2 linked regions of the Pedobacter ginsengisoli genome follow. Each later gene encodes a partner of the first gene's protein in a complex. Links are inferred from orthologs where the notes say so. Each region holds a gene or a part of one and is shown on either strand. Other genes may lie near its edges. The genes, in order: CPT03_RS17735 and CPT03_RS00415.

Region 1 (10,698 bases):
TTTTGTATTCTTAACAGTGCCGCTAATAGTAAAAGTTTGTTGTGCTTTTAATATGCCTGCCTGCATTAAAATAATAAAGATCGAGAGCGTAATCTTTTTCATTGTTTAAGGATTATAAGAGCCTGTTAAGCTAATATAACAGAAATCCTAAAAACCTGTATCAGAAAAGAAAGTCTTCTATCATTGTTGTTACCAAATCAGGGAGCTTACTGCTTTTATTTTCGGCGCAGATTTCTCCAATATAGTCTCCATGGCCACCTGGAAGTACAGCCAGCTCGGCATTTGGTAAAGTTCGTGTTAGCTGAAGAGCGTGTTCAGGAAGTATTACATCTTTATAGCCATTAATAACAAGTGCCGGCGCCTGGATGGCTTTTATATCTGCATCGCTGATGTCTTTAAAGGCAATCATTCGTGCAACATCTCTGTTGAACATGATTTGGAGACCTTTTGGGTCTGGATTTGCTTTCAGGTAAGCTTCCTGCAATGGCTGGGGCATGTATTTGAGTTCTGCATTTTTAAAACCATCAAAGAATCCGGCAGGCATACCATCACGTTTGTAAGCAGCAGATGCAAGAACAAGCTTGTTTACCAGTTGGGGATGTCGGATAGCAATTTGCAACGCGGTGGTTCCTCCATTGCTAAAGCCCATGATGTCGGCTTTTGCAATATGCAGGTGTTTAAGTAATGCAGCTACATCATCAGCATCCTGTTCAAAACTTAAAGGACGGTCAATATCTAATGTATGCCCGTGTGCCTGTAATTCTACCGCGATTATCTTATGCTTTTTTGCCAATTCCGGAAGGATGCGTCCAAATGTAGAAGCTATAGTTGAACCCCCGCCGTGTATTAATACCAAAGGCTTGCCATTACCATGAATTTCATAATATAGTTTTAGGCCGTTTACCTCCGCATATTGCCCTGTTTGTGCACTCATTTGAAGATGGGTTATAATTAATAGAAATGTAGTGATTGTTAATGTGCGTTTCATAATTTTATTTTGATAATATAAATTTACGATCAGAATATTCGAAAATGGAGGGGTGTATGTGCCAAAATATATGGGCGATTGCGTCTTCTTTTTGTTAAATCAGAAGTAGTATTTATGAATCATTTAAGGTCTTTGCTGGCTACATATGCATACAACATTACAGGTTCTTATGAGGTGTCACAAGATATAGTTCAGGATGTCTTCTTAAAATTCTTGGAGGTAGATAGGGCTGATGTTATAAATGAAAAAGCTTACCTGGTACGTTCAGTAGTTAATATGGCTATTAATTATAAAAAGCGAAGTGAACGGGTGCAACATGAGTATCCCGGAATCTGGCTGCCGGAACCTATTGACACTAATGAGGCTGATTCTACTTTGAACAGAGAGGATGTACTTTCTTATTCCCTGATGGTACTTCTTGAGAAATTAACACCTCAACAGCGGGCAGTTTTTATTCTTAAAGAGGGTTTTGATTACAACCATGCAGAGATTGCCGAGCTATTGGAAATAACGATTAGCAACTCAAGGCAGATTTTGAAACGGGCAAAGCAATGTATACAGGAAAGAAGAAAGTTGGCTAAAAATAATGCTGAAAGGGAATTAGTCTTAAAATACAGAAATGCAATAAAGAATGGGGATGTTCGGGAATTGGAGTTGATGCTTAAGGACGATATTTCTGTAATATCTGATGGTGGAGGAAAAGTGCTTGCTGCTTTGAAACCTATTTCAGGCAGGGCGAATGTGATCCGGTTTTTGAATGGATTGCAAGCGAAATTCTTTTCGAAACGAAGTTTTAAATATGGTTTGATTAACCATCAGCAGGCAATGTTTCATTATGAAGGTGGGGTAATGGTAAGCTGTCAGATCTTTGTTTTTGAGCAAGATGAGATTGCTAATATATTTTTTATTCGAAACCCGGATAAGTTGTCACGCTTTGAGCATTCTGATTGTCTTTAAGAGAAAAGAATATTTTATGTTACGAATTAATCAGAATGAAATCCCTGAAGGATTATTTAAAGCAATGAGACAGGTACAGGATCATATCCGTAATTCCGGAATTGATCCGTTGTTAATTGAATTATTAGACACAAGAGTTTCACAGATCAATGGCTGCGCATATTGTTTAGATATGCACTCGAAAGAAGCGGTACACAAGGGAGAAACGTTACAGAGGTTGATCTCTTTATCCGTTTGGAGAGAGACGAACTATTATACACCTAAAGAAAGGGCTGTATTGGCTTTTGCTGAAAGATTAACTAAACTTAAGGAAGAGAATGAATCAGATGATCTGCATGATGAGCTTAAAAAGTATTTTTCTAATGCTGAAATTGCAAATCTTTCATTAGCAGTTGCCCAGATTAATTCATGGAACAGGCTGGTTAAGTCTTTTGGAACAATAGCAGGAACATATGAAGTGAAGTAATATTTTTTTTCATAGATTTATGCATTATGAACAAGTCTAACAGAAGAAAATTTATTGGAACTGCTGCAGCTCTTGCAGTGGGGACAGCTGCAACCGCTATGCCGTTATCAAGTATGAAAAAAAATTACCCGGTGGTACACCATGTGTTTTTCTGGTTGAAAAATCCAGATTCAAAAGAAGATCGTGATAAATTGGTTGCTGGTGTGAAAGCACTTTCAAAGATCCCGACTGTAAAAGAATTACACGTAGGTGTTGTGGCCAGCACTGAACAACGTGATGTTATTGATAGTAGCTGGGGAGTATCTGAACTAATGTTTTTTAGTGATCTGGAAGGTCAGGCAACCTATCAAACACATCCAATACACCTTGAATTTATAAAAAACCATAGCCATTTATGGGAGAAAGTGATCGTGTATGATGCAGTTGAGGCTTAAAATAGAATCATTTTAAATATCAATTAGTAATTGGCTATTACATAAAGCATAAAGTAATTACTTAAGTTTGAAAGAAAAACTGTTATGAATTTTTATCACATTTTAAAGAGCGCACACTCAGGCTGGCGTTATCTTGTCTTGATTTTATTGGTATTGGCAATAATAACTGCAATTGCAGGATGGCTTGGCAAAAAACCTTATACAGAAGGAAATAGAAAACTTAATGTGTTTACTTTAATTTTTGTGCATACCCAAATTTTATTTGGCCTGGTGTTGTATTTTGTGAGCCCACTGGTTGAAGCAGGGATCAGATATTGGAAAATGGAGCATATTGGGATGATGATTTTTGCAGCTATTTTAGTGACTGTAGGTAACGCAAGATCGAAAAGAGGGGATGACCCGTCGGTTAAACACCGTACCATAGCGCTTTATTTTGGATTGGCTTTAATAGTAATTGTAGCATCAATTATTCAGATGACTATGGTAGATCCTAGCCGTAGTTTTTTTGGAGTTTCATAAATTTCACAATTTAATTTTGTTTAGTAAGATTTATTTATATTTTTGTTGCACATGATTAACAATATACATACTTGGCAATGGCGTGGTAACTTTGAAAAGAGTTTCGTCGTAACCTTGTGTACCTTATAGTTTATCAACCTAAACCAAACCACATTGTAAAACCCGACGTAACCACACGCCGGGTTTTTTTATGATCCGGCAATTTGAATAAATGAATTGAAAAAAATGTTATTATGAATAATTATACCATTAATACAACTTATAAAAAGAGACTTGCAGATACCACTACTCCGGTAAGTATTTACCTGAGACTGAGAGATGTATTCCCAAATACAATTTTATTGGAAAGCTCGGACTACCATAGCCGGGAGAACTCTATGAGTTATGTGTGCGCCGAACCTGTTGCAGGTATTATTCTGCAGGATGGTGTGCTTTCTTCTTACTTTCCTGATGGGCGGAAAGAGGAGAAAACCGAGTTTGTGCTAACCGAAGAAATAGATAGCTTTAAAGCTGCTTTTACACCGGATGTAATTGATGGAAACAGGCATATTTCGAGTGGGTTATTTGGGTATTTTACATGGAGTGCCGTGCAGCATTTTGAAGACATTTCTTTTTCTGCAGAAACTCCGCGGGACGAAGAGATCCCAACAATGCAGTATCATATTTACAGGTATATTATCGCTATTGATCATTTTCGTAATGAGATCACACTGTTTAAAAACAGATTTAATGGTGATGACAATGAGGACCTGGAAAAGATGGAATATATTATTCAGAATAAAAATTATCCTGAATATAGTTTTAAAACCAATGGTGAAGAAAATTCTAACCTGACAAATGAGGACTTCATGAACATGGTTGATAAACTTAAGAAGCATATATTGCGCGGAGATGTTTTTCAGATTGTTCCATCAAGGGCATACAATCAGGCTTTTTTAGGGGATGAATTTAATGTTTACAGGTGTTTAAGATCTATAAATCCATCGCCGTATCTTTTTTATTTTGACTACGGAAGCTTTAAGCTTTTTGGCTCATCGCCCGAAGCTCAAATTACAATAAAGAATAATGAAGCCAATATTTTTCCTATTGCAGGTACATTTAAACGCACAGGAAATGATGTAGAGGATGCCGAACAAGCAAAGAAACTGGAAGAGGACCCTAAAGAAAGTGCTGAGCATGTTATGTTGGTAGATTTGGCAAGAAATGACCTTAGCAGGCATTGCAGCGGTGTTCAGGTTAAATCTTTTAAAGAAGTTCAATACTATTCTCATCTGATCCACCTGGTTTCTAAAGTGAGTGGCAACCTGCAGGAAAATGTATCTGCATTTAAGGTTGTGGCCGATACTTATCCGGCAGGAACATTAAGTGGGGCCCCTAAGTACAGGGCTATGCAGTTAATTGATGAGAATGAAGGCCTTGGAAGAAACTTTTATGCAGGAGCACTTGGGTACATGGGTTTTAATGATGAGTTTAATCATTGCATCATGATCAGGACATTTATGAGCAAGAATAATCTGCTCCATTATAGAGCAGGTGCCGGTATTGTTGCCGACTCCGTTCCTGAAAATGAACTAAATGAAGTAAATAATAAAATTGCTGCTTTGCGCAGGGCAATTGAAATGGCTACGCAAATTTAAGATGGAGAATAATAAGATCATGCAAAAGAAAGTTTTGGTTATAGATAATTACGATTCGTTTACCTATAACCTGGTGCATTTAGTAAATGAATTAGGCAGGGATGTTGAAGTGTGGAGGAATGATAAATTTGAGCTGGCTGATGTTGAGCAGTATGATAAGATTTTACTTTCGCCAGGACCGGGGATACCTGAAGAGGCCGGCTTATTACTTGATGTAATTAAAACCTACGCACCTACCAAGAGTATTTTTGGTGTTTGCCTGGGTCAGCAGGCTATTGCTGAAGCATTTGGGGGAAGTTTGTTGAATTTAGGACGGCCAATGCATGGAATTGCAACGCCGATTACAGTGCTGGATAAAGGTGAACTTTTATTTAAATACTGCCCTGATGTAATTAAAGTTGGCCGCTACCACTCATGGGTTGTGAGTAACAATGGGCTGCCTGATTGTTTTGTTGTTACAGCAAGTGATGATACGGGAGAGATTATGGCTTTAAGACATAAAACACTTGATGTGCGTGGTGTACAATTCCATCCGGAAAGTGTACTTACAGAGTATGGAAAACAAATGATGCAGAACTGGTTAGAAAGTTAAATATGAATATTTTAGATAAAATTGTACTGAGAAAGAAGGAAGAGGTGGCTTTGGCTAAGCAGAATGTTTCTGTTAAACAGCTGGAGAGTGCACTGCACTTTGAACGCAATCCATATTCTTTTAAAGAGTTTTTATTGGCGGCAGACCGCACGGGTATTATTGCTGAGTTTAAGCGCCAGTCTCCATCTAAAGGAGTTATTAATGACAAAGTTACAGTTACTGATGTCACTACAGCTTATGCTTCAGCAGGCGCTTCAGCATTGTCTGTGCTAACGGATACAGATTTCTTTGGCGGTCATCAGCAGGATTTGCTGGAAGCCAGGGCTTCGAACAATATTCCTATTCTGAGAAAAGATTTTATGATTGATGAGTACCAGGTTTTTGAGGCGAAGGCATGGGGTGCTGATATCATTTTATTGATTGCGGCTATACTTACCCCTAAGGAAATTGCTACTTTAGCGGGAAGGGCTAAGGGTTTAGGCCTTAATGTGCTGTTGGAAGTTCATAATCAAGAAGAACTGGAAAGGAGCATTTGCAAAGACCTTGATGCAATAGGTGTTAATAACAGAAATCTTGCTGATTTTACAGTAAATATTCAGACTTCTTTTGATCTTGCTGATCAGATTCCTGCTGATTTTATGAAGATATCTGAAAGTGCTATTAGTGACACAAATACAATTAAACTATTGAAACATGCAGGATTTAATGGCTTTTTAATTGGCGAAAATTTCATGAAAACTGAGAATCCGGGACTTGCAATCAGAGAGTTTGTCAGTGAATTGATCTCGGTATAACTTTTGTATCTTTGTATTTTACATGGGAAAACAGAAATATTACGACACGGCGGTGAAGCCGGAACGGGCAGTACTTGTAGGAGTAATCAGGCCTGGTGAAAAGCCAGAGGAAACCAGGGAGTACCTGGATGAGCTTGCTTTTCTGGTAGATACGGCAGGGGGGATTGTGGAACATGAATTTACGCAGAAGATGCTTAAACCTGACCGTGCAACTTTTGTAGGGACAGGGAAATTGGAAGAAATACAGGCTTACGTAAAGTCTGAAGAGATAGATATGGTTGTTTTTGATGATGAACTTTCGCCATCACAACTAAGAAACATTGAACGGGAACTGCAGGTTAAAATATTGGACCGTAGTAACCTGATCCTTGATATTTTTGCCGGCAGGGCACAAACTGCACAGGCTAAAACGCAGGTGGAACTGGCTCAGTTGCAATACCTGCTACCCAGACTTACCCGCTTGTGGACTCACTTGGAGCGCCAAAAAGGTGGTATTGGTATGAGAGGACCAGGTGAGACGCAGATTGAGAGTGACAGAAGGATGATTCTTGAGAAGATCTCTCTTTTAAAAACCAGACTTACCCAGATTGACAGACAAAACGAAACGCAAAGAAAGAACCGTGGACAACTGATCAGGGTTGCTCTTGTTGGTTATACCAACGTAGGGAAATCAACGATTATGAACATGCTTTCTAAATCTGAAGTGTTTGCTGAAAACAAACTATTCGCAACCTTGGATACTACGGTGAGAAAGGTGGTTATTGAAAACCTGCCGTTTTTACTTTCAGATACAGTTGGATTTATCAGAAAATTGCCTCACCATTTGGTTGAATGTTTTAAATCGACACTTGATGAAGTTCGTGAAGCAGACGTGTTAATTCATGTTGTAGATGTTTCGCATCCTAATTTTGAAGATCAGATCAATGTGGTGAATGAGACTTTAAAAGATCTGGGTGCAAGAGATAAGGAGACCATTATGGTGTTTAACAAAATGGATGCTTATGTAAGCCCTGAGCCTGATCATGAGGATGAGGAAAGAGCAGTGCTTACTCTTGATGATTTTAAGCGTAGCTGGATGGCAAATCATAATGCTCCTGCATTATTTATATCTGCCCTGCATAAAGAGAATCTAGAGGAATTTAAACAGTTATTATACGATAAGGTTGTTGCTTTACATGTAGATCGCTATCCTTACGATAAATTGTTATATTAATTAATGCCGTTAAAGAAGAAAGAGAAAAATTATGGAAAGTAAACGTCAACAGAAATTTGCCGGGGTGTTACAAGAGGAATTAGCTGCCATTTTTCAGCGCGAAGGCTCTGCATATTTACCCAATACACTGGTTACTATTACTAAGGTCCGTGTTTCTCCGGATTTGGCGGTGGCAAAGGTTTATTTAAGTTTTTTAAATACAAGCAATACAACCTTATCTGTGGCTGAAGTAAATTCACATGCCAGTGAGATCAGATACAAGCTGGGTGCACGCATCCGTCATCAGGCTCGTGTGATTCCTACGCTTACCTTCTTTGTGGATGATACCAATGAGTATGTAGAGCATATGGATAAGTTATTTGATAAAATATCAAGGGACCGTAAGGAGACGGATGAAGAAGCCGATTAAAATACGTAAATTGGTATATGTTAAAGATTCTCATAGCATTACTTTTGTTATTGGGGCTAAATGTTAAGGCTCAGCCAACTTTAAAGGGGGGCTAGAATCGTTTGTAGTGAATAATAAGATTTATCCTCAGTATTCTTTCCAAAACTGTATTGATGGCACTGTTACCATAAGCTTTAAACTTAATAAGGCTGGCGAGGTGTATTTTTCTAAAATTCAAAAAGGCATAGGAACTGATCTGGACGATGAAGCACTGCGATTAATCCGTTTAAGTAGCGGTAAATGGATAGTTCCGGAAGATCATGATACTACGGTATCTGTTGTGGTGCCAATAAACTTTAAATTGTCAGGTGCCAATTGCCAAAATAAAAGCCCAAAAGAAATAAAGCAGGCAATAGAAATCTATAAAACCAATGTGGGTATGACGGATGCCGTGCTTAATTTTTACAGACACAAGGCTAATGGAAAATTTACTGCTGACGAAGAACAAAGAATTTTAGCTTTAAAGGCGAGCCTTGGCTATGATGAGGAATATATGAAAATGAGGATAAATGATGGGTTGAGGAAGCTGAAGCAAAAGGATAAACAGGGGGCCTGTGAAGATTTTATGTTTGTTAAAAACATGGGATATGATTTGGCAGACGAGCAGATTGCGAAATATTGTAATTAAACAATAATATTAATTGCTGCGGGAATTATGTTGGCCTCAATTCTGCTTACCTTGCCCATGTATTCTCCATCGACCTGAAAATGTGCCTTATGTTTCGTTTTGATATTGAGGCTGGTTGTTTGAAAAGATTCGATATTCTTAGGGTTTAAAGCCATATTGGTAAACCTGAGTTTTAGAATCTCCATTACTGAATATTCTTTTACCAGGATTACTTCAAAAAAATCATCGTCGAGTTTCCCTTTTGGATTGATTTTTACGCCTGTGCCGTACATTGTTGCATTTGCAATAACTACCATTGCAGCTTCTGAACGAATGGTTTTATCTTTTACCTTAATCAATACTTCCATTTTATGATGGCTCCAAAGTGCTTTCCATGCAGCTTTGGTATATCCCCACATTCCACGCTGCGGGAGATCATTAAATTTTTTAACGATGTAGGCGTTAAAACCAATATCAGCAAGATGAATGCATAACTCATTGTTTACAGTTACAGCATGTATTTTTTTTGACTGGCCGTTTACTGTCACATCCAGCGATTCTTTAATGGTTACCGGTATCCCTAATTCTTTAGCCATACCATTTGCAGACCCCGCAGGTATAATGCCCATTGGTGTTTCTGTTTGGAGTAAGCACTCTGCAACCAGCTTAATTGTTCCATCGCCACCTACGGCTATAACCCGGTCGGCATTTGAATCGGTTATTATGCTTTTGACTTTGTCGAGCGAGCAGTTTAATGTTAATGTGTAAAGCTGAGCAGTATGCTCTAATGTTTCAAAATAGTCACTTATAACATCGCAGAAATTGATCTCGCCATTCCCAGATCCCGGATTAATAATAAAAAGCAATTTCATTGGAATAGTTTTGTCGGCCATTACATTTTCTTTAATATCACAAACAACTTTAGTATTGCTCTGTTTTAATTATTAATGAAAAAATCTGTAAGCGTTAAAGTATATCATGGATACGGACACACCCATAACCTTGTTGTATATGGCCATGTATTTAAGTTCAGGGCCAGAACCATGCAGGGTTTTAGTAATAATTTGTTCGTTAACATTATCCATTTGCTAAAGTTATTTGTACTTAAACCATATCCTCATGTACAGGTCCGGCTAACTTTTAATGAGCAGGAAGTATATCATAAAACGGAGTATGATGGTTTTTTTAAATTTGAATGGGCGGCAAATAAAAATGTAGATGCAGGTTGGCATGGCGTAAAAATAGAAGCTCTAGATAAGGATGGAAACATGATAGGGATGGGGATGGGGCAGATTTTTGTACCGCACATTACCCAGTTTGCCTTTATTTCTGATATTGACGATACAGTGATGGTATCTCATTCGGCAACTATTAGAAGAAGATTAAGGGAGCTTTTTATTAAAAACCCACGGACGCGAAAAACTTTTAAGGATATATATACCCACTATACTGCGCTTGCGATTTCACATACAACTGCCGATCAGCCCAATCCTTTTTTTTATGTATCTAGTAGTGAGTGGAATTTATACGACTATCTGGTAGAAATTTTTAGCTACAATAAACTGCCGGATGGGGCCTTTTTACTAAACCAGATTAAGCAGCTGAGGGACCTCATTAAAACAGGTAAAACGGGGCATGAGGGGAAACTGATGAGGGTAATGAGAATTTTGGATGCTTTTCCGAATCAAAAGTTTGTTTTTTTTGGAGACAATACCCAAAAAGATCCGGAGATATATACAGCTATTGCAGAAAAGTATCCTAAAAATATTGCAGCAGTTTATATCAGAAACATCCGTAAAGACATGGAAGCGCCAACCAGGGTATTGTTAAAAAGGATTGCGGCGCAAAATATCAATACATGCTTATTTGAAAATAGTATAGATGCCATTGAGCATTCTAAAAAAATAGGATTGATTGAAGGTTAACTGATCGATTTTCCAAAGGGAGAGAAGGCCAGGTTCATTAATTTGAAATGCTGACGGCCAAATGGAATACCCACAATGGTAATACATAGCAGTATGCCAAAGAATAGGTGTGTAAGTG
Region 2 (10,883 bases), 4.2 Mb from region 1 along the record:
CCTGAGCATAGTATCCAATCCCTGCTCTTCCACCTAATCCGTCTCTTTTATTGGTAAAACGGGAATCGTAATTTGCGGTAAAGGTAAGTCCTTGCCCTCCTAATTCAATAAATATGTTTTGTGCTCGTTTTATTGCAGGGTCGTTTTCCTGCGCAAAAATGCTGCTATGTCCTATTGTTGAAAACAGGATAGTAAGCAGCAGAATGGATTTCTTCATTTTAATGGTTTGTTTGCCGGCAATATTAAATAAAAAATACCTAGTTAGCAATTTGATTTGGCTTAACACTAAGATTTTGAGGGTTTTTAACTTTCTCCTTAGTAAGTGCAATCTCAATTACCTCCTGCATTTCAGTTACATAATGGAAGTTTAGATCTTTAATGTAACCTTCTTTAATTTCTAAAATGTCTTTTTTATTTGATTTGCAAAGAATCACATCTTTAATATTTGCTCTTTTGGCGGCAAGTATCTTTTCTTTTATACCTCCAACCGGTAAAACCTTTCCACGTAAGGTAATTTCCCCTGTCATGGCCAAATTAGGTTTTACTTTACGTTGGGTAAAAGCAGAAGTTAAGGCGGTTAGCATGGTTATACCTGCCGATGGCCCGTCTTTAGGTGTTGCACCTGCCGGAACGTGAACATGGATATCCCATTGATCAAACAATAAATGATCAATCCCAAACAAATCAGCGTGAGCTCTTAAGTAGGCTAATGCTATAATGGCAGATTCTTTCATTACTTCGCCCAAATTACCTGTTAAGGTTAATTTCCCTTTTCCAGGACTTAAGCTTGCTTCAATAAACAAGATATCTCCGCCAACTTGTGTCCAGGCGAGGCCTGTTACTACACCAGCAACTTCATTGCCTTCGTACAAGTCTTTATCATAAATTGGAGCTCCAAGTATACGCTCAACATCTTCTGAGCTTAAATTAGGCTCATAAGTTTCATCCATAGCAATTTTTGTAGCTACCCCACGTACAAGTGAACCAATTTTTTTCTCTAAACCACGAACACCCGATTCACGAGTATAATCTTCGATCACTTTTTCAATTAGCGTTCCTTTTAGGGCAATATCTTTAGATTTGATGCCATGCTGCTCCTTTTGTTTTGGAAGCAAATACTTTTTGGCAATTTCTATCTTTTCTTCAATGGTGTAACCGTTTACCTCAATAATCTCCATACGATCCAATAAAGCTGGCTGAATAGTGCTTAAAGAGTTTGCTGTTGCAATAAAAAGAACATTAGATAGATCGTAATCTGCTTCAACATAGTGATCATTAAAAGCATTGTTTTGTTCCGGGTCTAATACTTCTAAAAGGGCAGATGAAGGGTCTCCTCTAAAATCAGAGCCCACCTTATCAATCTCATCTAAAACAAATACCGGATTAGCAGCACCCGCTTTTTTAATAGACTGTATTATTCTGCCCGGCATTGCACCGATATAGGTTTTTCTATGGCCGCGAATTTCCGCTTCATCTCGTATCCCACCAAGTGCCATACGAACATATTTCCTGTTCAATGCTTTGGCAATTGATTTTCCAAGTGATGTTTTTCCAACTCCGGGAGGGCCTACCAAACAAATGATAGGGGCTTTCATATCACGTTTAAGCTTCAGTACTGCTAAATATTCAATAATTCTTTGCTTTACCTTTTCAAGGCCAAAATGATCTTTGTCCAAAATACGTTGTGCACGTTTTAGGTCAAAATTGTCCTTAGTGAAATCATTCCATGGTAAATCAAGCAATAATTCCAGATAATTAATCTGTACAGAGTAATCTGGAGCTGCAGGGTTCATTCTTCCAAGTTTCTCCAGCTCTTTGTTGAAATGGTTTTCAATTTGCGACGCCCATTTTTTCTTTTTGGCCCGAGTCTGTAGAGTTTCATATTCCAGGTCAGACGAATTACCTCCAAGTTCTTCCTGTATCGTTTTTAATTGCTGGTTCAGGAAATAATCTCTTTGTTGCTTATCAAGGTCGGTTCGAACTTTTGACTGTATCTGGTTTTTAAGTTCAAGCATTTGAAGCTCCAGTGTTAACAGTTCCATTACCATCATGGCACGTTCACGCAGGTTGGTCATTTCAAGCATTTTTTGCTTGTCAGACACATCTGCATTCATGTTAGATGATATAAAGTTGATAAGGAAGGAAGTGCTTTCAATATTCTTTAATGCAATTCCGGCCTCGCTAGGGATGTTTGGAGACAGTTGGATAATCTGGCTCGACATCTCTTTAATAGAAGCAACTAAAGCTTTAAACTCTTTATCGCTCTTATGCTTTGATTCAGTGAATTTACTTATTGTAACTTTAATATAAGGCTCAGATTGAACCTCTTCAATCAATCTAAAACGTTGTTTTCCCTGAATGATTACAGTAGTGTTACCATCAGGCATTTGAAGCATTTTTATAATGTGGGCCACTGTACCTACACTGTTTAACTGCTCAAAAGTTGGGTCTTCTATAGAAACATCACGTTGAGAAACAACTCCAATTATGCGATTTCCTTTATAGGCTTCCTTTATTAGTTTTATTGATTTATCTCTACCTACAGTAATAGGAATAACCACACCTGGAAATAAAACTGTATTTCTAAGTGGGAGTATGGGCAGGACCTCTGGTGTTTCTTCATTGTTCATTTCATCTTCGTCCTGCTGAGACATCAATGGAAAGAACTCTGTATCTTCATTTATGATAGGTAGTGCATTGCTAAAATCAAACTGATCTTGTTTACTCATTAATATAGTCCTTCTTAAAATTAAAAAAACGACAATCTGACAGCATGTCGCTTGCGAAATTATTAATTGTATTTAATACCCGTAATTTCAACTCTTGTGCCAAAAGCTCAGTAGCATGTTTTCTATGTTAAAAAGTCAGATAATAATTAAAAATTGATACTTATCATATTTTTAATTATTTAACGTTTAGTATATCATATTTGTAAATGGTATGATAGTTGCCTGATATAAATATTCAAGGGGTACCTGGAAAAAAAGTTTTAAAATTTGTGAGGGTATTGAATAAAACTAAATATATTTATTTTTTAATAAAAATTAATGAACTATTTAAAGCAAACGATTCTGGTATTACTTGTTATTTCGGCCAACAGCAGTATTGCCCAAAACAATAATTACGATAAGTTGGGAATGCAGGCATGGTTAAAAGGCGATTATAAAGGTGCTGTGGCTCAATTAGAGAAAGCTGATACTAAAGATCCTAATAATTCTAACGTTTTAAAAATGCTGGGCTATTCTTACTATCAGTGTGGCGATTATGAAAATGCAATAAACACATATAGCCGTTTCCTTACTTTAAAACCTTCAGATTATTCTGCATACTATTACAGAGGAAAAGCCAGGTTAAATGTAGCCAATGACCCAAAAGAATCATTAAATCAGATGAGAGAGAGCTTTTACCTTGCTGCAATTAAAGATTTTTCGAAAGCTATAGAGATAAATGGGGAGGAGGATCCTCAATTGTTACAAAACAGAGGATTGGCCTACAAAGATTATGGAATTTATAAGTCCTATAAAATTAAAAAGTCAGTAGAGAAAAAAGCATGTGTTGCTTTATTCAATAGCTCGGTTTCCGATTTTCAAAAGATATTACTGGTGCAACCGCAACGTAAAGACATTATATCGTTAATAGATTATGTAAAGGCACAGGTAACCAGCTTAAAATAATAGCTCTATTAGCACAAATAAAGAAGGCCAATGTATTATTTTACATTGGCCTTCTTTATTATTTGAAAGATCCGGTAATTGTATAGGATTTTTCAGACAGTAATTTAATGTTTTGCATTTTTTTTACCTGATACAGGCTGTCGGTGTAATAGCTTAAGGTATCAATAGAAGTATACAATGAGTTTACATTCTTTATCAGAATTTTAATGCCCAGTACCTTATTGTTTTTATAAATTACCATCAGCTCTTTAACAGGCACTTTTTCATTATTGGATGAGTAAAGTTCCTGATCATTTGATTTTTTAAGTTCAAATAAACCTTTCCATGAAGCTCTGTTAATATCAGCATCCGAAAAAAGAGTAAGTTCTTTTTTCCAGTCAGTAATTTTTATGCGTTTACTTTCTGTAGCCCCATTTACACTAACTGTTTTGGTTATTAAAGGATTTTTTAAGGTTAGTTGTGCAACTTCTTTCTCAAAATAGCCTTTTATGTCAAAATAGTTTAAGTCAGTTTTTTGCTTTTTATCAGCCGAATTATTACAGCCGATAAAAAGTAAAAAACTTAAAAATAACAAGATTGGTTTTCTCATTTATACTAAACTGTTACCAGTCATGATTTCTGGCTTTTGAATACCTAATATTTGTAAAACGGTAGGAGCAATATCTCCTAGTTTACCATCAGCAACAGTTTTGAAATCTTTATCAATTAAAATACAAGGAACAAGATTGGTGGTATGAGCGGTGTTAACAGAACCATCACCATTTATCATATATTCAGAATTGCCATGATCTGCCAGTATAATAAAAGAGTAGCCATTTTCAATTCCTTTATTTACTACTATCTCAGTGCAATGATCAGCAGTTTCAACAGCTTTAACAACGGCATCAAATACTCCTGTATGACCAACCATATCTGGGTTTGCAAAGTTTAAGCAAACAAAATCAGGCCAGCCTGTTTCTAATTCCTTACAAATAGCTTCCGTAATTCCTGCGGCACTCATTTCGGGTTGCAGGTCATAAGTTGCTACTTTTGGAGAAGGCACAAGTATTCTTTTTTCATTTTCAAATTCTTGTTCCCTTCCTCCCGAGAAGAAGAATGTTACGTGAGGATATTTTTCAGTTTCCGCAATTCTGATTTGGTTTTTGTGATTTTTTTCCAGGACTTCTCCAAGAGTTTGAGAAAGATCATCTTTTGTAAATACAACTTTAACATTCTCAAAACTTTCATCATAAGTTGTCATTGTTACATAGTACAATGGTAGTTTATGCATTCCAAAATCAGGGTAATCAGTTTGGCTTAATACCGAAGTTATTTCCCTTCCTCTGTCTGTCCTGTAATTGAAACAGATTACAACATCATCTGGTTGTATTGTTGCAACAGGCAAACCATCTGCTTTTGTAATTACAACCGGCTTAATGAATTCATCAGTTATACCGTTGCTGTACGATTGCTCAATTGCGGCAATAGGGTTGTTTGTAGGTTCGCCTACTCCTTTTGTAAGTAGATCATACGCTAATTTAACTCTTTCCCATCTGGTATCTCTATCCATTGCATAATAGCGACCAATTAAACTGGCTATTTTAGCTGAAGAGGTTTCTAAGTGCTGATTAAGGTCTTTTATAAAGTTTAATCCCGAGTTAGGATCTGTATCTCTTCCATCTAAAAAAGCATGTACAAATACATCTTTCAAACCTTGTTCGTCCGCTGCATCACATAATGCCTTTAAGTGGTTAATATGGGCATGAACACCTCCATCCGAAACTAGTCCAATAAAGTGAACTTGTTTGTTATTCTTTTTAGCATAATTAAAAGCATCTAGTAAAACCTCATTCTGATGCAAGGTTCTATCGCTTATTGCTTTGTTGATTCGTCCGAGCTCCTGATATACCACTCGTCCGGCACCAAGGTTCATATGGCCAACTTCGGAGTTGCCCATTTGTCCTGCCGGCAAACCAACAGCTTCTCCCGAAGCTTCAAGCTTTGAGTTAGGATAATTTTTTAGCAGGGAATCAAAGAAAGGAGTGTTGGCAGCATAAGCAGCATCAGATTTGTCTTTTTTTCCATAACCCCAACCATCAAGGATAAGTAATACTAGTTTTTTATTATTCATTATTGTCTACTTTTCGTTTATTAACAAAGATAAGTCTATTGTGTCTTTTTTTTGAACCTAATTGCAATTCATATCAATATTTGTCTCTTTTTACAAGAACATGTCAATAATTTTATAACATCATATGGCTAGTGGTTTATGTTTTAAATGGCTTTTATGGCATAGTTTATGTGCAATAATAGGCATTAGCTATTTAGAGATTATGAAGCCCTTACTTTCATTACTGATTTTTTTTGTTCACTTTTCCTCTTTTGCGGCTCTTCAAGGCGATATTATTGATGGTTTATCAACAAATTTTAAAGCTGGAAATTCAAAAGAAATAGCTTCTCATTTTTCTCCTTCTGTCGATTTAATTATAATCGATGAAGAAGATGTATATTCAAAAGCACAAGCTGAACAAATATTAAGAAGTTTTTTCACTAAATATATTCCTGTAAAATCATCGGTAATCCATCGGTTAAATACTAACCCAAATTACAGGTATGGAGCACTTTCTCTTGTCACAAAAAATGGAACTTTCAGAGTTTCCATTACAATGAAAAAGGCAGGCAATGCTTTTTTTATTACTGAATTAAGAATTGAGACTGAGAAATAGTTGTAAAATGCTATTTTTGGGTTTAAATTTAAGTTTTGGATAAGCTAATCATAGATCAATTTATAAAAAATGCAGTTGCGGAAGATTTGGGCGACGGAGATCATACCTCCTTGTCAACCATTCCTGCAAATGCCCAGGGGAAAGCAAAACTGCTAATTAAGGAAGATGGAATAGTTGCCGGAGTAGAATTGGCATTGGCAATCTTTAACCATATTGACCCTAGATTAATTGTAGAAACATTTATTAAAGACGGTGCCGCTGTCAAATATGGTGATATTGTTTTAACGGTATCAGGTAGTACACATTCAATTTTACTGGCCGAGCGTTTAGTTTTAAATTGTATGCAGCGCATGAGCGGTATTGCAACAAAAACAGATCATGTAGTTAAGCTTATAGGCAACTATAAAACAAAACTATTAGATACAAGAAAGACTACTCCGGGATTGAGATATCTGGAGAAATGGGCAGTAAGGATTGGAGGCGGTGTAAACCATCGAATTGGCTTGTATGATATGATTTTAATTAAAGACAATCATGTTGACTATGCAGGTGGTATTGCTAATGCCATTAATTCTGCCAATCAGTACCTAAAAGATAACAACAAGGCACTTGATATAGAGATTGAAGTAAGGAACTTGTCTGAGCTGGACGAAGTTCTAAAAAATGGTAAAGTAAACAGGATTATGCTTGATAATTTTACCTTTGCTGATCTTAAAGAGGCCGTTAAAACAATTAATGGTAAGTACATTACGGAGGCCTCCGGAGGTATTACCGAAGAAAATGTTGCAGAATACGCTGCTTGTGGAGTAGATTTTATTTCCATGGGGGCATTAACCCATTCTGTGAAGAGTTTAGACATGAGTTTAAAAGCCTTTTAGGTTATGATTTCCATCTATTCTATTGCAGCAGTTGTTTTGGCATACCTGTTTGGTTCTATACCAACAGCGGTTTGGCTTGGCCAGGCGTTTTATGGTGTAGATGTCAGAGAATATGGAAGTGGTAATGCCGGCGCAACCAATACCTTCAGGGTATTAGGCAAAAAAGCAGGTATAGCTGTAATGACAATAGATATTGCTAAAGGTTATACAGCAACAAAGCTTGCATACTTTATAGGTCTTTCAGTTACTGGCCCTCAAAATTCTTCCCAGTTTATTAATTACGAGCTCGCACTCGGTGTTACTGCCGTAATGGGTCATTTGTTCCCTATTTTTGCCGGATTTAGAGGTGGGAAGGGAGTGGCAACTCTTTTTGGAATGATTTTGGCAGTTAACTTTACTGCAGCAATGTTTTGTGTTCTTGTATTTGTAGTAGTATTACTGGCAACTAAATATGTTTCTCTAAGTTCTATTTGTGCAGGATTTACCTTCCCATTAAGTATAGTGTTCATAATTCATTCGTCAGTAAAGTCCGAGGTTTTATATGGTATGTGTGTTTGCATACTTATTTTAGTAACACACCAAAAAAACCTTGAACGCCTGCTCAAAGGCAAAGAATCAAAAGTTTATCTGTTTAAAAAACGACAAATTAACTAACCTTAACCTAATGAAAAAGATATTAATAATAGGAGTAACGGCAATAGGGCTGGCGTTTTCCTCATGCTCTACTGTTCCTTTAACTGGAAGAAGCAGATTAAATCTGGTGAGCGATGATCAGGTATTACCTATGGCTTTTCAGGCATACTCAGAATTCCTTACCGAAAACAAAACAGCGGTATTGCCCTCAACAAATGCCCAGGCACAACGTGTTAAACGTGTGGGTAATAGTCTTATTTTATCTGTGAAAAGTTATATGAATAACAATGGTTATGCAGATTTAATTAAGGATTATAAATGGGAAGTAAATGTTGTAGAAAATAAAGAAATGAACGCCTGGTGTATGCCAGGGGGGAAGATTGTAGTTTATACCGGATTATTACCAGTTACCCAGGATGATGCTGGTTTAGCAACCGTAATGGGACATGAAATTGCCCATGCCATTGCAGGGCATTCAGCTGAGCGTATGTCGCAGCAAATGGTTTCGCAAGGTATAGGCGTAGCAGGAAATGTGGCTTTATCAAAAAATTCAAAAACACAATCTGTATTTAACACACTTTACGGAGTAGGCACACCTTTGGTAATGCTTAACTATTCCCGTAATCAGGAGCTGGAAGCTGATAGACTAGGTCTTATTTTTATGGCAATGGCGGGGTATAATCCTCAAAGTGCAACTACCTTCTGGCAAAGAATGGCCACAGCCTCTCAAGGTAGCCAGAAACCACCAGAATTTTTAAGCACCCACCCTAGTGACGCTACAAGGATAGCACAAATACAGAGAAGCATACCCGAAGCACAGAAATATTATAAATCTACAACGGGGAAACCAATAAAATAAACCAAAAAGCCTGTTTCACTACGATTCAGGCTTTTTAGTTTTCAAGAGTTTGTATTATTGCAGATGCTTTAAGCATACACTCTTCATATTCGGCAGCGGCGTTAGATGCATATGTAATGGCACCTCCAACCTGAAAAGAAAGGTACTTTGATAACGATTGATAAAGGATACTTCTGATGATCACATTAAAATCAAAGTCTCCATCAGGAGTTATGTATCCAAACGTTCCAGAGTAAGCGCCACGACAACTAAATTCATACTCCTCTATCAATTCCATTGCCTTTATTTTCGGTGCTCCGGTCATGGAACCCATAGGGAAAGCATTTTTTATTGCATCAATAAAATGTACTTCCGGATCTAGCTGACAGGTAACTGTTGATATCATTTGATAAACCTGGGCAAAGCCATAAATGCCAAAAAGTTCTTCAACCATAACACTGCCCTTCACGGCACTTTTGGTCAGATCGTTTCTAACCAGATCAACAATCATTACATTTTCTGCCTGTTCTTTAGCATCATTTTGCAGATTTAGCTTTATAAGTTCATCTTCTTTTATATTGCTACTTCTTCTTGCAGTACCTTTAATTGGCTGTGAGATCAGTTTATTCCCCCGTTTACATAAAAACCTTTCTGGACTTGCAGATAGTATATATTGATCATTTATTTTAAAAAAACCAGAGAACGGAGTAGGTGATACCTTTTTTAACTTTGTATAAATATTTAAGGGATTTATGTGTGCATGTTCAGCAAAAAACTCCTGGCAAAAATTAATCTCATAGATGTCGCCTCTAATAATGTGTCCTTGAAGCTCTTTAACAGTTTTGATGTAAAGCTCTTTGGATAGTTTACTTTGGATTGCAATATCTGAGTGGATTTCTGGTTCATTACTATTAAACCCCTCAATTTGATTTAGCGCTGATTCATCACCAAGGACAATTTTTACCTCACCTTTAATCACTGTAATCAGATATTGGGGAACAAAGAAAAATAAATCAGGAAAATTAAGGTTGTCAGAGTTCTTTGAACTTAGTTGTTCAACCTCATTTTTGAGCTCGTAACTAAGCAGCCCAAACATCCAGCATCTTCTGGCATCATAAAACTCTTTTAGGGTATCAAAAGCAGCGCCGTATTTAAGATTAATTGACTCGCTAACCCCAACTGCCAGCAGAAAGTCGAATTCTCCATAGGAGTCGGGATAGTTATTCGAATCATAGCAACAGCAAACATCAAATAGGCTGGCCCATTGCAGTGCTTTTTCTTTAAACGAATCTAAATCCTGTACTTTCATTTTGTTTGCGCAAATGTATAGAATATCAGAATAGCATAAACGAAAAAAGGCGACAAATAGCCGCCTTTTTCAATTTTATTTCAGAGAAATTAATTCAAAACAAGTGTTTGTACCCTGTCAGGTCCAACAGAAAGATATTTAATCGGAACTTCCAGTTCTTTTTCTAAGAAAGCGATGTATTCGCTAAGTTTAGCAGGTATCTCTTCAACCTTACTTACCTTAGTAACATCAGTTTTCCAGCCATCTATAGCTTTTAAAACCGGTGTAGGTTTTACCGTTATAATATCGTATGGCATGTAATCAATAGTTTCACCATTGTGCTCATAATGTGTGCAGGCATAAATAGTATCAAAGCCGTCTAATACGTCAGCTTTCATCATAATTAATTCAGTAACACCATTAAGCATAATTGCATATTTAAGTGCCGGAAGATCTATCCATCCACATCTGCGCGCACGACCAGTTGTTGCACCAAATTCATGACCTACCTTACGCAAGGTTTCTCCAACTTCATCATCAAGTTCAGTAGGGAATGGACCGCCACCAACTCTTGTACAATAAGCTTTAAAAATACCATAAACACTTCCAACTTTATTAGGGGCAATACCTAAGCCGGTACAAGCACCAGCAGTAGTAGTGTTAGAAGAAGTTACAAAAGGATAAGATCCAAAATCAACATCTAATAAAGTTCCTTGTGCACCTTCAGCAAGAACTGTTTTTCCTTCTTTTAAATATCCGTTAACAAAATGCTCACTGTCAACATGAGGGATGTTTTTAATGAAATCAATCGCTTCAAAAAAGGCAGCTTCTTTTTCAGTAAGGTCATATTCAAAATCATAATGAGAA

What was found.
Region 2: the proteins of CPT03_RS17735 (region 1) and CPT03_RS00415 are in contact, whole or in part, in a solved structure (PDB 8RP0), measured with the Escherichia coli proteins. The link is inferred for Pedobacter ginsengisoli from one-to-one orthologs.

What each region holds. Positions count from the first base shown.
Region 1 is NZ_CP024091.1:4,285,578-4,296,275, reverse strand. Bases 4,019-6,806 are described here. They hold CPT03_RS17735 (anthranilate synthase component II), read left to right. Parts: upstream 4,019-5,020; coding sequence 5,021-5,593; downstream 5,594-6,806. Other genes in these bases: hflX (GTPase HflX), read left to right, coding at 6,410-6,806; trpC (indole-3-glycerol phosphate synthase TrpC), read left to right, coding at 5,596-6,387; CPT03_RS17740 (anthranilate synthase component I family protein), read left to right, coding at 4,019-5,001. Outside these bases: CPT03_RS17770 (carboxypeptidase-like regulatory domain-containing protein), read right to left, coding at 1-102; CPT03_RS17765 (alpha/beta fold hydrolase), read right to left, coding at 161-988; CPT03_RS17760 (sigma-70 family RNA polymerase sigma factor), read left to right, coding at 1,103-1,945; CPT03_RS17755 (carboxymuconolactone decarboxylase family protein), read left to right, coding at 1,962-2,411; CPT03_RS17750 (Dabb family protein), read left to right, coding at 2,438-2,845; CPT03_RS17745 (cytochrome B), read left to right, coding at 2,930-3,364; more of CPT03_RS17740, read left to right, coding at 3,598-4,018; more of hflX, read left to right, coding at 6,807-7,600; 30S ribosome-binding factor RbfA, read left to right, coding at 7,632-8,009; CPT03_RS17715 (TonB family protein), read left to right, coding at 8,116-8,676; CPT03_RS17710 (diacylglycerol/lipid kinase family protein), read right to left, coding at 8,673-9,548; CPT03_RS17705 (App1 family protein), read left to right, coding at 9,603-10,580; CPT03_RS17700 (YccF domain-containing protein), read right to left, coding at 10,577-10,698. UniProt on the Escherichia coli protein: Part of a heterodimeric complex that catalyzes the two-step biosynthesis of 4-amino-4-deoxychorismate (ADC), a precursor of p-aminobenzoate (PABA) and tetrahydrofolate.
Region 2 is NZ_CP024091.1:90,451-101,333, forward strand. The notes cover bases 7,911-10,883. They hold CPT03_RS00415 (anthranilate synthase component I family protein), read right to left. Parts: upstream 10,038-10,883; coding sequence 8,784-10,037; downstream 7,911-8,783. Other genes in these bases: plsY (glycerol-3-phosphate 1-O-acyltransferase PlsY), read left to right, coding at 7,911-7,911; CPT03_RS00410 (M48 family metallopeptidase), read left to right, coding at 7,922-8,749; CPT03_RS00420 (adenylosuccinate synthase), read right to left, coding at 10,127-10,883. In the rest of the region: CPT03_RS00370 (hypothetical protein), read right to left, coding at 1-217; lon (endopeptidase La), read right to left, coding at 258-2,729; CPT03_RS00380 (tetratricopeptide repeat protein), read left to right, coding at 3,048-3,674; CPT03_RS00385 (hypothetical protein), read right to left, coding at 3,733-4,263; gpmI (2,3-bisphosphoglycerate-independent phosphoglycerate mutase), read right to left, coding at 4,264-5,784; CPT03_RS00395 (DUF4783 domain-containing protein), read left to right, coding at 5,909-6,379; nadC (carboxylating nicotinate-nucleotide diphosphorylase), read left to right, coding at 6,415-7,257; more of plsY, read left to right, coding at 7,261-7,910. UniProt on the Escherichia coli protein: Part of a heterodimeric complex that catalyzes the two-step biosynthesis of 4-amino-4-deoxychorismate (ADC), a precursor of p-aminobenzoate (PABA) and tetrahydrofolate.